DNA from 3 places in the Mesorhizobium sp. RIZ17 genome. Region 3 is predicted to be linked to each of the others. Evidence: predicted binding sites of a transcription regulator. Region 3 holds the regulator's gene; each other region holds the start of a gene.
What was found. The regulator LexA, encoded in region 3, represses DNA repair genes until DNA is damaged. The targets are predictions, from matches to a motif close to TGTTCNNNNTGTGTTCNG.
Positions count from the first base shown of each region.

Region 1: WDX12_RS32170 (ATP-dependent helicase) is a predicted target of LexA. The motif match lies at 3,542-3,559, and genes of this name have one in related genera.
Region 2: WDX12_RS08575 (ImuA family protein) is a predicted target of LexA. The motif match lies at 2,959-2,976, and genes of this name have one in related genera.

Region 1 is NZ_CP147861.1:6,590,683-6,595,775, reverse strand. Features, by position in the region: gene WDX12_RS32175 (ABC transporter permease) at 1-732, shown strand, start outside; gene WDX12_RS32170 (ATP-dependent helicase) at 742-3,501, opposite strand; gene WDX12_RS32165 (glucose/quinate/shikimate family membrane-bound PQQ-dependent dehydrogenase) at 3,693-5,093, shown strand, end outside.
Region 2 is NZ_CP147861.1:1,721,813-1,726,905, forward strand. Features, by position in the region: gene WDX12_RS08555 (response regulator) at 1-267, opposite strand, end outside; gene WDX12_RS08560 (HpcH/HpaI aldolase/citrate lyase family protein) at 963-1,841, shown strand; gene WDX12_RS08565 (DUF1737 domain-containing protein) at 1,918-2,124, shown strand; gene WDX12_RS08570 (metallopeptidase family protein) at 2,378-2,815, opposite strand; gene WDX12_RS08575 (ImuA family protein) at 2,999-4,003, shown strand; gene WDX12_RS08580 (DUF6504 family protein) at 3,945-5,093, shown strand, end outside.
Region 3 is NZ_CP147861.1:5,619,309-5,624,401, reverse strand. Features, by position in the region: gene WDX12_RS27380 (ComEC/Rec2 family competence protein) at 1-1,199, shown strand, start outside; gene lexA (transcriptional repressor LexA) at 1,240-1,974, opposite strand; gene kynU (kynureninase) at 2,431-3,678, shown strand; gene WDX12_RS27365 (AMP-binding protein) at 3,694-5,093, opposite strand, start outside.

The DNA of each region.
Region 1 (5,093 bases), 970 kb from region 3:
TTTGCCTCATGGGTTTTCGCGCTGGTGGTGCAGGCCGGCTACGATCCGTTCATCGGCATCGTGGCCGCACTGGTCACCGGCACGCTGCTCGGCTTCCTGGTCGGCTCGCTGGTCGTCTATGGCGGACTATCGTCGCTGATCGCCACGCTCGGCATGAATTTCCTGCTGCGCGGCCTGATCCAGATCGTCAACGAGGGCAAGTCGATGGCGCTGACGGGCCTTGCCGACAGCTCGGCCTACAAGATCTTCTCCAGCCAGGTCTTCGGCATCCCGGTGCAGATCTTCTGGGCGATCGCCTTCGTCGTCTTTGCGGCGCTGCTCTACAACCGCCACCGCTTCGGCGCGCAGGTGAAAGTGGTCGGCGACAACCCGGACAGCGCCAGGCAGATGGGCATCGACGTCAAATGGGTTCGGGTGAAGGTGTTCGTCTTCGTCGGCATAGGTGCCGCGATCGCCGGCTGCTTCTCGGTGATGATCAACTTCACCTGGTGGCCGACGGCGGGCGACGGCTATCTCTTACCGGTGCTGGCCTCGGTGTTCGTTGGCGGCACGCCGACATGGGGCGGCATCGGCACCGTGGTCGGCGGCGCGATCGGCGCGGTCACGGTGTCGTTCATCCAGACCGGCGTGGTGGCGGCGGGCCTGAGCGGCTTCTACGTGCAGTTCTTCAACGGGCTGATCATCATCCTGTCGCTGCTGGGTCATAAGTGGAACCAGGCAAGGTACAGGTGAGGGGGCTGGTCAAACCGGCGCGACAAACCCGTCCAGCACGCGTTTCTGGCCGGCCTTGTCGAAGTCGATGGTGAGCTTGTTGCCTTCGATCGCCGCGATGTTGCCGTTGCCGAATTTCTGATGGAAGACGCGGTCGCCGACATTGAAGGCGGAGGGCGTGTCGGCAACCGATTTGGCGACCAGCTCGCCATCGATGGTACGGCCCTTCACCGAGGTGCGGCCGGCACCGTAGCCGGAGTCTGTCTCGCCATAGCCGATGCGCTCGACCTGATGGCCGGAGCGGGTGCCCCAGTTGCGGTCGGTCGCTTCGGTGCGGTTCGCCTGGGCGCGCTGCCAGCCGGGCGTCGCATAGGTGTTGGAGAAGCTGCCCTGGTCCTTGGCGCCGACATTGTCGAAGCGCGAGGCGCCATAGGGATTCTGGCGGCCACCGCCACCGCGCCCGGAGGCGAATGAGCCGCCGCCGTAAGGGTTGCCGTAGCCGCCGTAACTGTTGCCGCTATCGGCGACATCGACATGGGTTTCCGGCAGTTCGTTGACGAAGCGCGACGGGATGGTCGATTGCCAAAGCCCGTGAATCTGGCGGTTGGAGACGAACCAGATGTGCAGGTTCTTCTTCGCGCGCGTCAGGCCGACATAGGCGAGCCGGCGTTCTTCCTCCAGGCCGGAGCGTCCGCCTTCGTCCAGCGCGCGTTGGTGCGGGAACAGGCCTTCCTCCCAGCCAGGCAGGAACACGGTCTCGAATTCGAGACCCTTGGCCGAATGCAGCGTCATGATGCTCACGGCGTCCTGGTCGGCATTCTGCTCGGCGTCCATGACCAGCGCAACATGCTCGAGGAAGGAGCGCAGCGATTCATACTCCTCCATGGAGCGGATCAACTCCTTGAGGTTTTCCAGCCGTCCGGGCGAATCCGCCGAACGGTCGTTCTTCCACATGTCGGTGTAGCCGCTCTCTTCGAGGATGGTCTCGGCGAGCTCGGTGTGCGGGGTGGTTTCCAGCGCCTTCTGCCAGCGCTCGAAATTGGCCGCGACCTCGCGCAGTGCTGCTCGCGGCTTCGGCTTCAACTCGTCGCTTTCGGCAAGCGTCGCGGCCGCTTCCAGCATCGGGACGCGCAGGGCACGCGCGGTGTCGTGGATCTGGCGGATGGTGGCTTCGCCGAGCCCGCGCTTCGGCACGTTGACGATGCGCTCGAAGGCGAGGTCGTCACCGCCATTGGCGACGACGCGGAAGAAGGCGAGCGCATCGCGGATTTCCAGCCGCTCGTAGAAGCGCGGGCCGCCGATGACTCGGTAGTTGAGGCCCAGCGTGATGAAACGGTCTTCGAAGGCGCGCATCTGGAAGGACGCGCGCACCAGGATCGCCATGTCGTTAAGCCGGTGCTTCTGGCGCTGATAGGCCTCGATGGTATCGCCGACGGCTCGGGCTTCTTCCTCGGAGTCCCAGGCGGCATGGACATGCACCTTGTCGTCCTCGGGGTCGTCGCGGTCGGTGAACAGCGTCTTGCCGAAGCGGCCCTCATTGTGGGCGATGAGGTGCGAGGCGGCGCCCAGGATATGCGCGGTGGAACGGTAGTTGCGCTCCAACCTAATGATGGTGGCGCCGGGGAAATCCTTGTCGAAGCGCAGGATGTTGTCGACCTCGGCCCCGCGCCAGCCATAGATCGACTGGTCGTCGTCGCCGACGCAGCAAATATTCACGCTCACGGGCTGTTCCGCGCCTGCCGGCGCGGGCCCTCCGCGGGGGCCTCGCAACGGCTCGGACGCCCGGTCGGGCTTGCGGCCTTCGGCCGAAACGTCCCAATCATGGTTGTGCTCAGGTGCGTCATACTCGGGAGTCGGGGGCCTGTATTGGCCTGGCTCGGTCCTGTCGAACGACGCTGATTTGGACGCATTAGGGGTGCGACCGCCCGGTGAACCACTTCTTGGAGTACCCGGCCGTTGCGCCAGTAGGCGCAGCCACATGTATTGCGCGGTGTTGGTGTCCTGATACTCGTCGACCAGTATGTATTTGAACTTGCGGTGATATTCCTTCAGCACGTCCGGATAGGCGCGGAAGATGCGGATCGGGTGATAGAGCAGGTCGCCGAAATCGCAGGAGTTCAGCGTCTGCAGCCGCTCCTGATAGGCTTTGTAGAGCTGGCGGCCCTTGCCGTTGCCGAAGCTGCGCGCATCGCCTTCAGCAATCTCGTCGGGGCCGAGGCCCTTGTTCTTCCAGTTGTCGAGCATCTGGGCGAAGGTCTTGGCCGGCCAGCGCTTGTCGTCCAGCCCTTCGGCCTGGATCAGCTGCTTGATCAGCCGCACCACGTCGTCGGTGTCGAGGATGGTGAAATCCGATTTCAATCCGGCCAGCTCGGCGTGCCTGCGAAGCAGCTTCACGCCGATCGAGTGGAAGGTGCCGAGCCAGGGCATGCCTTCGACATTGCCTTCGCCGATCAGGTGGCCGATGCGCTGCTTCATCTCGCGCGCGGCCTTGTTGGTGAAGGTGACGGCCAGGATCTGCGAGGGGAAGGCCCTGCCGGTGGCAAGGATGTGGGCGATGCGGGTGGTGAGCACCCGCGTCTTGCCGGTGCCGGCGCCGGCCAGCACCAGAACCGGGCCCTCGGTCGTCTCGACGGCGAGCCGCTGCTCGGGGTTCAGGCCCTTCAGGTAATCGGGCGCGCCGTGCTGGCCGCTGCGGGCGGCCATGGCGCGCGCGGCTATGCCGGATGGTGCCGCCGCCGGCCGCGCATTCGGTTCATCGAAAAAAGGCATGTCCTCGGAAAAGCCCGACATCGCTCCCGAATGTAGTGATTCGGCAGCGAAAGACCAGAACTGTCTACGTTTTGTTCTAGTTTCGCGTGTCTGGCCCCAACTTGACAGCCGGAGCGGGTGAGGGAAAGCTGCCGGCAGGGCAGGGACGGCTCGCCGTCGCCTGAAAGCCGCCTCTTCGTTTGAAGGCGCGCAACAGTCGAAGGAGCACCGTCTTGGCTGTCACCATCACGTCCCTCGTCCTCTCCCTCATCGGTCTCGTTCTCGGCGGCGGCGGCATCTGGCTCGCGACGCTAGGCGGCAGCTGGTACTACCTGATCGCCGGCCTGGTCTTCCTGATCACCGCCTGGCTGTTGCTGCGACGCAGGTCGACATCGCTCTGGCTCTACGCGCTGTTCGTGCTCGCCACCTTGTGCTGGGCGGTCTGGGAAATCGGCTTCGACTGGTGGCAGCTCGGTCCGCGCGGCGGCGTCATCGTGCTTATCGCCTTGTGGCTTTTGACGCCATGGGCAAGGCGCGGCTTGCGGGGGCCGGACGCGCGCGCGCCGCTGATCCTGGCCGTGCTCGCCTCGCTCGCGGTCGCCGGCTATTCGATGACCGTCGACCCTCACGACATCGGCGGCACGCTGGGCACCGAGAAGGTGGCGACGGCGGCCAATCTCGGCGGCGACATGCCGGCCGGCGAATGGCATTTCTACGGCCGCACGCCCTTTGGCCAGCGCTATTCACCGCTCGACCAGATCACGCCCGACAATGTCGCCAAATTGCAGCCGGCCTGGACCTATCGCACCGGCGACGTCAAAGGCCCCGACGACATCGGCGAGACGACCTATCAGGTGACACCGCTAAAAGTCGGCGATGCGCTCTACATCTGCACGCCGCATAATTTCGCTATCGCCATCGATGCCGCGAGCGGCCAGGAGAAATGGCGCTACGACCCGAAGGTCAAGCTCGACCCCAACCGCCAGCACCAGACCTGCCGCGGTGTTTCCTATTATGCCGACGCCAAGATCGCCGCCGGCCAGCCTTGCGCGCAGCGCGTCTACCTGCCGACGTCGGACGCCCGGCTGATCGCGCTCGACGCCGCGAACGGGCAGGTGTGTGCGTCCTTCGCCGAGGGCGGCACGCTGAACCTGATGGCCAACATGCCCTATCCGAAGTCGGGCTACTACTATTCGACATCGGCGCCGCTGATCGTCGGCGGCAAGATCATCGTCGGCGGCGCGGTCAACGACAATTACTCGACCGAGGAGCCGTCCGGCGTCATCCGCGCCTTCGATGTCGACACCGGCGCGCTGCTGTGGAACTGGGATTCCGGCAATCCGGATGTGACGACGCCGTTGCCCGCCGGGCAGACCTACACCCACAACTCGCCCAACATGTGGTCGACGGCGAGCGCCGACGAGAAGCTGGGGCTGCTTTATCTGCCGCTCGGCAACCAGACGCCGGACCAGCTCGGCATGGGCCGCAGCGCCAATGTCGAGAAGTTCTCCTCCTCGATCACCGCGCTCGACCTCAACACCGGACAATTGCGCTGGGTGAGGCAGACCGTGCATCACGATCTGTGGGACATGGACGTCCCGGCGCAGCCGACGCTGGTCGACATCACCACGGCG
Region 2 (5,093 bases), 3.0 Mb from region 3:
GATGCGGTCGATCTCCTCGTCGCGCGCCGACAGGAACAGCACCGGCACGTCGGATTTTTGCCTGAGCCTGCGGCAGACCTCGAGCCCATCCATCTCCGGCATGCCGATGTCGAGCACGATGAGGTCGGGCGCGCGGCGCTCGACCGCCTGGAGGGCTGCGGCGCCGTCGGCGACCGCGGCCGTCTTCATGCCGGCCTTTTCCAGCGCGAAGCAGATGATCTCGCGGATATGCGGGTCGTCGTCGGCGACAAGGATATTGTGCGGCATCGATCAGAGGTCCGGCGGGTAAGCTTGGGGTGACGGCAGGATTAGAGCAATTCCAAGGAAAAGTGCGAAATTGTTTTCGGTCCGGAGCTGCATCGGGACAAGGAGACGTATCGACAAAGGCCTCGTGCATTTGCGCATGCCTGGGCGGAGCCCATGGCAAGGTTGGCAAAGAGCCTCATCGCCGGACCGTCCTCGGCGTATCCGCCGCGTGCCGCAGCCTCGGACGGAAAAGCAGGATGTCCGCCGCGACGCGCCGCCTTTGCGGCTCGACGAGCCACCAGCCTTCATTGCGGAGCCGGCGCGGCAGCGACCAGCGGGATGTTCGAGGCGTTCGCATGGCGGCTTTGTCGCCGGCCGGTGCGGAAAGCGCGCGGCGGATTGGAGGAGGTTTTCCGCAAGGATTTGCAGATTTGGTGCAGGGAGCCCGACGTCCTCTCCCACATATGGCGGCGCCAGCACTCTGGAGATGCCGCCAAGGCGACAGAGGGTTCTCGTGCGTGAAGCGGCGATGTCCTTCGTCATTCTAGGGCGGAGCAAGGAGCGAAGCGACGCGCGCAGACCCTAGAATGACGAAGGATAGGCTGGCCGGACAGAACCGCCTCTGCCCTTGCCGGGCACTTCCCTCTTTGCGGGCCCTCAAGGACGATTTGCTTCCGCGCCTTGCCTCCCCCGCCATCACCCGGCATAGATCGGCCATGGCTCAAGAACCCTACCGCCCGCGCCGCTCGGTGCTTTACATTCCCGCCTCCAACGACAAGGCGCTCGCCAAGCTCGCCTCGCTTGCCTGCGACGCCGTCATCATCGATCTCGAGGACGCCGTCCTGCCCGCTGACAAGAAAGCGGCGCGCGACAAGGTCGCCGGCATCCTCGCCGGGCGCGAAAGGCGTTGCGAGATGGTGGTGCGCATCAATCCTTTGGCCAGCGAATGGGGCACCGACGACATCCTGGCCGTGGCCAAGGCGGAGCCCGACGGCATTCTCCTGCCCAAGATCGGCACGCCGCGCGACATCCTCGAGGCCGGCGACCTGCTGGACGACAATTTCGCGCCGGACAGCGTGAAACTGTGGGCGATGGTCGAGACGCCCAAGGCGCTGCTCAACATCGGCGTGTTCGCCGAGCTCGGCCGCGATCCGGCGTCGCGCCTGGCTTGTTTCGTTGCCGGAACGAATGACCTGGTGAAGGCGGCCGGCATTCTGGCGACGCCCGACCGGCGCTATCTGATGCCCTGGCTGATGCAGCTCGTGCTCGCTGCCCGGGCCGGCGGCATCGACGTGATCGACGGCGTCGCCAATGATTTTCGCGATCTCGACGCCCTTGCCCGGGAATGCGCCGAGGCAGCCGCCATGGGTTTCGACGGCAAGTCGCTGATCCATCCCGCCCAGATCGAGCCGGCGAACCGCGCCTTTTCGCCATCGCCCGAGAGGCTGGCCGCGGCCCGCGCGATCAGGGATGCGTTCGCGCGGCCCGAAAATGCCGGCAAGGGCGTGATCGGGTTGGATGGCAAGATGGTCGAGCGGCTGCATCTGGCCGAAGCCGAGAAACTTCTGGCGAAGGCCGCAATCATCGGCGCATGATGCGGCGCGAGAAACGATTTTTTCAGACCCGGCTTTCCGCCCAGTCACGACAGGTTAGGCACGACAGGATAGATCCATGAAACTCTACCGCTTCCTCACCGGCCCGGACGACGCCACCTTCTGCCACAAGGTGACGGCCGCCCTGAACAAGGGCTGGCACCTGTTCGGCTCGCCGACCTATGCCTATGACAAGAAAACCAAGTCGATGCGCTGCGGCCAGGCAGTGGTGAAGGATATCGAAGGCCAGGAATACAGAGCCGACACCAAGCTGAGCGACTGGTAAGGAAAGCGCTCAGAGACTGTTTCGAAATTCGCTCTGGCGAGTCATATGGTGGTGATTTCGAGAACCGGAGCGGAGCGGACATTTGGTCCGTGAGCCTGCGCATGACCCCGAAAATCGAAATCGATTTTCGGAAAGGATCATGCGCCACCTAAAATTGCTGCAGCGTCCTTTGCGCGTCCAAGAGGACGCGGCGCTGCAGTAGCGCAGAAAGCGCCGCCAGATGGCCGCCGGAGTAGAATTTCCAAACAGTCTCTCAGCCCGGCGCCACCTGCTCGGCCGCTTCCTCGATCCGCTCCATGTCGTCGTCCGACAGGCCGAAATGGTGGCCGATCTCGTGAATCAGCACATGGGTGACGATGTCGCCCATCGTCTCCTCGTTCTCGGCCCAGTAGTCGAGTATGGCGCGGCGGTAGAGCGTGATGCGGTTCGGTCCCTCGCCGGTCTGCGGGTTCCAGCGTTCGGCGATGCCGCGCCCCTCGAACAGGCCGAGCAGGTCGAAGGGCGTCTCCAGCGACAGGTCGTCCATGATCTCGTCGGTCGGGAAATCGGCGATCTGGATGATGATCTCGCCGGTGAGCTGGCGGAACTCGTCCGGCAGATGGGCATAGCTCTCCAGCGCCAGAAGCTCCATCTCGTCGATCGACGGCGAGAGCTGGTCGTGCCAGGTGCGTGTCTTGTAGATGCGGGCCATGTAACGTCCTTTGATCCCGGCATATAGGCTTTCGCGCCGATAGAGGCAAATGAGCCGGCTGGACGTCCGCTTTCAAGGTAAAAGCCGAAGGAATAAATTCCTTGTGACTCTGCTTGACTCTTCCCGGGCCCTCTGGAATCTATAGGAACATAACAGGAACAATTGCTGCCGGAAGTGAACGTCATGGCGATGAGCGCCGTGGCGCGGGACACTGTTTTTGCCCTGCGCCGCCAGATCGCGAAGATCGAGGGAACGCTGCCCGAGCGCCTGCAGGCGCCGGCGCTTGGCGTGCCTGCCAATGCCAGGTCGGACATGACGCTCGTCCGGCGCGGCCTCGCCGTGGCTTCGGCGGACGCTTTCCTGCACACCGGCATCGATCGCCTCGACACCGCCCTTGGCGGCGGGGTGCCCAGGGCGGCGCTCAGCGAAATCCATGGCCTGGAGACCCGCGATGCCGGCGCCGTTGCCGGCTTCGCACTCTCGCTCGTAAGCCTGATCCTCAAGCAGAAGCCGGGCCTGCCGATCCTCTGGGTCGGCACGGCGGAAATCTTTCACGAGGCCGGCCTTCCCTATGCCAGGGGGCTGAGCGCCCTGTTCGGCATCGAGCCGGAGCAATTGCTGTTTTCCGAGGCGCCGAAGCTGCTCGACGCGCTGTGGATCGCCGAGGAGGCCGCCCGCATGACGGCCTTCGCCGCGGTCATCCTCGAGATCCGCGGCAGTCCCCAGCGGCTCGACCTCACCGCCACGCGCCGGCTGCACGCCCGCGCCCAGAATGCCGGCCGCCCGGTGCTGTTGCTGCGCCAGGCCGGCGAGGCCGATCCAACCGCCGCGCCGGTGCGCCTCATCGTTTCGGCGGCGCCTTCGGCAAGCCGCGAGACAGTCGCCGGGCCGCTCGCCGGCTCGATCGGCCGCCCCGCCTTTAAAGTCGATATCGGCAAGAGCCGCACGGCCCTGCCCGGACAATTCACACTGGAGTGGAACCCAAATGAGCACGCTTTTGCAGAAAGAACAGAGAATTCTGTCGCTGTGGTTCCCGCATCTGCCCGCGGAGCGGATCCTGCGCCAGCGTCTGGGGCGGTCCTGGCGTTCCCGGCCGTCGCAGCACCTGCCGCCATCTCACCCACCGCTTGTGGTCAGCCATCGCGACAACAACACCCAGCGCATCGCGGCCCTCGACGAGCGGGCTGAGGCGCTGAAATTGAAGCGCGGCATGGGCATCGCCGATGCGCGCGCCATGCACCCCACGATCGACGTGGTGGAGGCCGACCCGGAGGCCGACCGACGCCTGCTCGAAGGCCTTGCCGACTGGTGCGATCGCTACACGCCGCTGGTAGCGATCGACGCCGAGGATGGGCTGTTCCTCGATGTCACCGGCTGCACGCATCTGTTCGGCGGCGAGCGCGCCATGCAGGACGAGATCCTCACCCGCTTCTTCCAGCAGGGTTTCGATGTCCGCGCCGGGCTCGCCTCGACGCCGGGCGCCGCCTGGGCGGCGGCGCGCTTCCATGGCGACCGGATCGTGGCCGGCGGCGAGGAGGAGGCGCTGCTTGCGCCATTGCCATTGTCGGCGCTGCGCATCGCGCCGGAGACCCGCGCCGGCCTGGAGAGCGTCGGCCTGCGCACCGCCGGCGCGGTGATGGCCGCACCCCGCGCGCCGCTCGCCCGCCGCTTCGGCGCCACCTTGCTTCTACGCCTCGACCAGGCGCTCGGCCGCCTCGACGAGGCCGTGTCGCCGCGCCTTCCCGTCGCGCCGCTTTCGGTCGAGCGCCACCTTGCCGAGCCGGTCGTACTCACCGACGATATCGAGCGGCTGGTGAGCCGCCTTGCCGTCGCCTTGAAGAGCGACCTCGAACGGCGCGGCGAGGGCGCGCGCACGCTGGGGCTGCTTCTCTTCCGCGTCGACGGCGCCGTCAGCCGCATCGCCGTCGGCACCTCGCGCCCGATGCGCGAGCCGCGGCTTATCCAAAGGCTGTTCCATGAGCGGTTGACCGCGCTGGAGCGGAGCATCGACGCTGGCTTCGGCTTCGACCTCGTGCGGCTGTCCGTGCTGTCGGTCGCGGCCTTCGACTTGGCTCAGGGCGACCTCACCGGCGAGACGAACGACGATGACGCCGACATCGCTTTATTCGCCGACCGCGTCCGCGCCCGTCTCGGCGAGGCCGCCATGCTGAAGCCGGTGGCCGTCGAAAGCCATCTGCCGGAACGCGCCGTCAAGACCGTGCCTTTCGCCGAAGCGCCGCAACGGCGCGCGCCGGCGGCCGGCCGGGCGGCACCCCGA
Region 3 (5,093 bases):
TGACCATGCGCAACCTGGCGATCTCTGCCATCGCCGTCATCCTGGTCTCGCCGCACGAAGTGGTCGGCCCGAGCTTCCAGATGTCCTTCGCCGCCACCGCTGCGCTTGTCGGCGCCTATGCCGGCTTTGCCGACTATCGCGCCGGCAAAACGACAGCGCCGCCGGCAAGGCGTTCGTTTCTCGGGTTCGTATCGCAAAAACTGGCGGTTGGCGTGGGCGGCGCCGCCATAACGTCGCTCATCGCAGGCAGCGCGACGTTGCTGTTTGCGATCTGGCATTTTCAGCGCGTGTCGCCGCTCAGCCTGCTGGCCAATCTGGCGGTCATGCCGATCGTTTCGCTGATCGTCATGCCGTTCGCCGTGTTGAGCGCGCTCGCCATGCCCTTCGGCTTCGACGGTCCCTTCCTCTTTGTCATGGGCAAGGGCCTGACGGCGATGATCGCCATTTCGGCGTGGATATCCGAGCGCTCACCGGTCGACGCCGTCGGGCTGATCTCGATCCAGTCGGTGCTGCTGGCGACGGTCGCGCTGGTCATCGCAACGATGGCGACCACGTGGCTCAGGCTTGCCGCGGTGCCCTTCGCGCTCGCGGCGCTGCTGGCCATTCCGCATGTCCGCACGCCGGATGTGCTTGTCTCGGAGGACGCGCGTCTGGTGGCGATGCCGATCGGAGGCGGTGAGCTTGCGATCAACCGCGCGCGCTCCAACGAGTTCACCACCGACAACTGGAAACGAGCGCTGAAAGCCGAGGATATCGTGCCGCCGGAGACCTTCGCCAAGGACGCCCTCGACATCGCCGATCCCGTCGACCTGCCGCCTGGCTCGCCCTTCTACTGCACCGGAGACCTCTGCATCGGCCGGCATCCTTCCGGCGCCATCGTCGCGCTTGCCGAGAACCGCGGCAGCGCCCGACCGGCCTGCGGGTTCGCAGATCTCATCGTCATCAACGATGCAACGGCCTACAACCCATGCCGCGATCCGCGCGTGCTCGTCGTCACCAAGCGGCAGCTGGCTCACGACGGCAGCGCCGCTATCTTCTTCGATCCGCAATCGGCGACCGCCCGGCCAACCGTTCGCTACGCGGTCGACGAGCCATATCGTCCCTGGCACGAGCAGCGGAAATACACACGCGAGGCGAGGGGGCTGCCGCCCTATCAACGACCGGAAAAGCCGGCGGCCGCGCCGCAGCCGACAGAATAGATGTCACGCATTTCCGGCGAAGACCGCCGCGCGGTCCTGCTCAGTAGCGACGGATAAGTCCGACGAGCTTGCCCTGAACCTTGACCCGATCCGGTCCAAAGATCCGGGTCTCATAGGCCGGGTTGGCGGCCTCGAGCGCGATCGAGGCACCCTTGCGGCGAAACCGCTTCAAGGTCGCTTCCTCGTCGTCGACCAGCGCCACCACGATCTCGCCCGGGCTTGCCGTATTGGCGTTGCGGATGATGACGGTGTCGCCGTCGAAGATACCGGCCTCTATCATCGAGTCGCCCTTGACCTCCAGCGCATAGTGCTCGCCGCCCATGATCATGTCCGGCGGCACCGAGATCGAGTGCGTCTGGTGCTGGATGGCGTCGATCGGCACGCCGGCGGCAATGCGGCCCATCACCGGAATGGATACGGCCGAAACAGCGTCGTCGTCATTGCTGGGTGTCGGCGTGCGCGAAGGCGCTGCCGGCTTGACCTGGCGGTTGAGATTGCCTTGGCCGCCCTGGATGACGCTTGGCGAGAACTTCTTCGCGGCATTCAGGCCAGGCGCGATCGAGTCGGGCAGGCGCAAGACTTCGAGGGCGCGCGCCCGGTTCGGCAGCCGGCGAATGAAGCCGCGCTCTTCCAGCGCCGTGATCAACCGGTGGATGCCGGACTTCGAGGCAAGGTCCAGCGCCTCCTTCATCTCGTCGAAGGATGGAGGAATCCCGCTCTCCTTCAGGCGTTCATGGATGAACATCAGGAGTTCATGTTGTTTGCGCGTCAGCATTGGCGGCCCCCACGGGTTCTGAAACCAGAATCGGAAAAACAAACCCAGAACAAACACTATCTGTTCCAGTTGTGTTCCGCAACCGTTTAAAGTTTAATGAATTTCTTAAGGCTGCCGAAACAATGTTGCATTCGAGGACGCCAGCCGCCGCCAGTAGGGCGGTGGCATTGATTCCGTTCGATTTTGCAGCACTGCCTAAGTTGAAACAGCAGGCAGCGCCATCACGAAAGCGCGGGTCGGACCGCGTGGACCACCCTTTGCGCATGCTGCACCGTGAACGAAACGAACCCAAAATGCCAACTTCGGCGATTTGCCGGTTCACTGTTCTCGCGGTCTATGGACCAGCTAACACAGGACGAAAGGTTCTTGCCCCGACGCCGACTGGGGTGAGACAACCGCCGTTGGCCGTCTGGCGATTTGCGAGCGGCGCTGGGTCGAGATGGAGGCGGTAACGCGATGAGGGGAATTCCTGGCCGTGCTGAAGTCGAGGCGATGGATGCCGCGGATCCGCTGCGCGCCCTGCGCGATCGCTTCATCCTGCCGGAAGGGGTGATCTATCTCGACGGCAACTCGCTGGGTGCGGCGTCCTCCGAGGTTTTCGACGAGATCGAGAAAGCGGCAACGCGCGAATGGGCGCATGATCTTATCCGCGCCTGGAATACCGCGGGCTGGTTCCAAATGCCGGTCGAACTGGGCGACCGGCTCGGGCGGCTGATCGGCGCGGCGGCCGGACAGACCGTCGTTTGCGATACGACCTCGATCAACATCTACAAGGTCCTGCATGCGGCGCTGGCGATGCGGCCCGACCGATCCGTGATCGTTGCCGAGGGCGACAGTTTTCCGACCGATCTCTACATGGCGGAGGGCGTGGCCTCCACGCGTCCTGGTACGGTGCTGCGGCTCGAAGGTGTCGACGCCCCGACGATCGAGGAGCTGATCGACAGCCAAGTCGCGGTCATCCTGGTCAACCACGTCAACTACAAGTCCGGCCGGTTGCGCGACATGGCGGCCTTGACGCGCAAGGCCCACGAAGCCGGCGCGCTGATCGTCTGGGACCTCTGCCATACGGCAGGCGCGTTGCCGGTGGATCTTGATGGTTTCAGTGCCGATTTCGCTGTCGGCTGCACTTATAAATACCTCAATGGCGGCCCGGGCGCGCCCGCCTTCATCTACGCCGCGAACCGCCACCACGGTGACATTCGCCAGCCGCTCAGCGGCTGGTGGGGGCACGCCCGGCCTTTCGCGTTCGAGCAGGGCTACGCCATCGGCACGGGCATCCGCCGGTTCCTGTGCGGAACACAGCCGGTGCTGTCGATGCGGGCGCTGAAGGGCGCGCTGGACCTCTGGGACAAGGTCGACATGAATGCCGTGCGCGACAAAAGCATCGCCCTGACGGACTTGTTCATCCGGCTTGTCGAAGCCCGATGCGGCGCCTTCGGCCTCGAACTGGAAAGCCCGCGCGATGGCGCCGAGCGTGGCAGCCAGGTGTCGTTCGCCCATCCGCACGGTTACCAGGTGATGCGCGCCCTGATCGAGCGCGGCGTGATCGGCGATTTCCGCGCGCCATACACCATCCGCTTCGGCTTCACACCGCTCTATGTCGGCTATCGGGATGTCTGGGAGGCCGTCGAAGTGCTGGAAGACATCCTGCGCACCGGCGTCTGGCGGGAAGCGCGCTTCGCGGTCAAGGAGGCCGTCACCTGAATCGGGCTTTCTCGCTCAATGGGGCTTTTCGGCGCGCAGGCGGAAGCGCTGGATCTTGCCGGTCTGGGTCTTGGGCAAGGCGGCGATGAACTTCACCGAGCGCGGGTATTTGTAGGGCGCGATCGTTGCCTTGACGTGATCCCGCAGACGCTTGACCGTCGCGGCATCCGGCGCCGCGCCCGGCGCCAGCACGACATGCGCCTCGACGATCTGGCCGCGTTCGGCGTCCTCGGCGCCGATGACGGCGCATTCCGCGACATCCGGATGCGACAGTAGCGCGGCCTCGACTTCCGGCCCGGCAATGTTGTAGCCGGCGCTGACGATCATGTCATCGGAGCGGGCGGCGAAATGGAAGAAGCCGTCTTCGTCCTGCACGAAGGTGTCGCCCGTCAGGTTCCAGCCATCCCGCACATAGTCCTTCTGGCGATCGTCGGCCATGTAGCGGCAGCCTGTCGGCCCACGCACCGCCAGCCTTCCCGTCGCGCCATGCGGCAACTCGCGCATCTCCTCGTCGACGATGCGCGCCTCGTAGCCGCCCACCGGCTTGCCGGTCGATGCGGGCTTCATGTCGTCGAAGCGATTGGAGATGAAGATATGCAGCATCTCGGTGGCGCCGATGCCGTCCAGAATCGGCTTGCCGGTCTTTCGCGTCCACTCTTCGAAGACGGGAGCGGGCAACGTTTCGCCGGCAGACACGGCGACGCGCAGCGAAGACAGGTCAGCGCCTTCGTCCATGGCCTTGAGCATCGCCCTGTAGGCCGTCGGCGCCGTGAAGGAGATGGTCGCCCTGTAGGTCTCGATGATGTGGATCATGTTGGGCGGCGTCGCCTGCTCCAGCAATGTCGCCGCCGCGCCGAAGCGGAGCGGGAAAATGGCAAGCCCGCCAAGGCCGAAGGTAAAGGCCAATGGAGGGGAACCGACAAAGACGTCGTCGGGCGTCACCTGGAGGATCTCGCGGGCGTAGGCGTCGGCGATGATCATCAGGTCGCGGTGGAAATGCATGGTCGCCTTCGGCACGCCGGTCGTGCCTGAAGTGAAGCCAAGCAACGCCACGTCGTCGCAGCCGGTGTCGACAGCCTTGAAGGTCACGGGCTTGTCGAGCGCGGCGCGATCGAGCTCCGCGTCATGGTTGGCGGTGCCGTCGAAGCCGATGACCTGCTTGAGGAAGGCGCTCTCCTTGGCGCAGGCCGTCATCTCGTCCATCAGCCGCGTGTCGCAAAGCGCGATGCCGATCTCGGCCTTGTCGACGATTTTGCCAAGTTCGCCGGCGCGCAGCATCGGCATCGTGTTGACGACGACGGCGCCGACCTTGGTGGCGGCCAGCCAGCAGGCAACCATGGCGGGATTGTTCGCCGAACGGATAAGCACCCGGTTGCCCGGCCTCACGCCATAGTTTTCGACCAGCGCATGCGCCA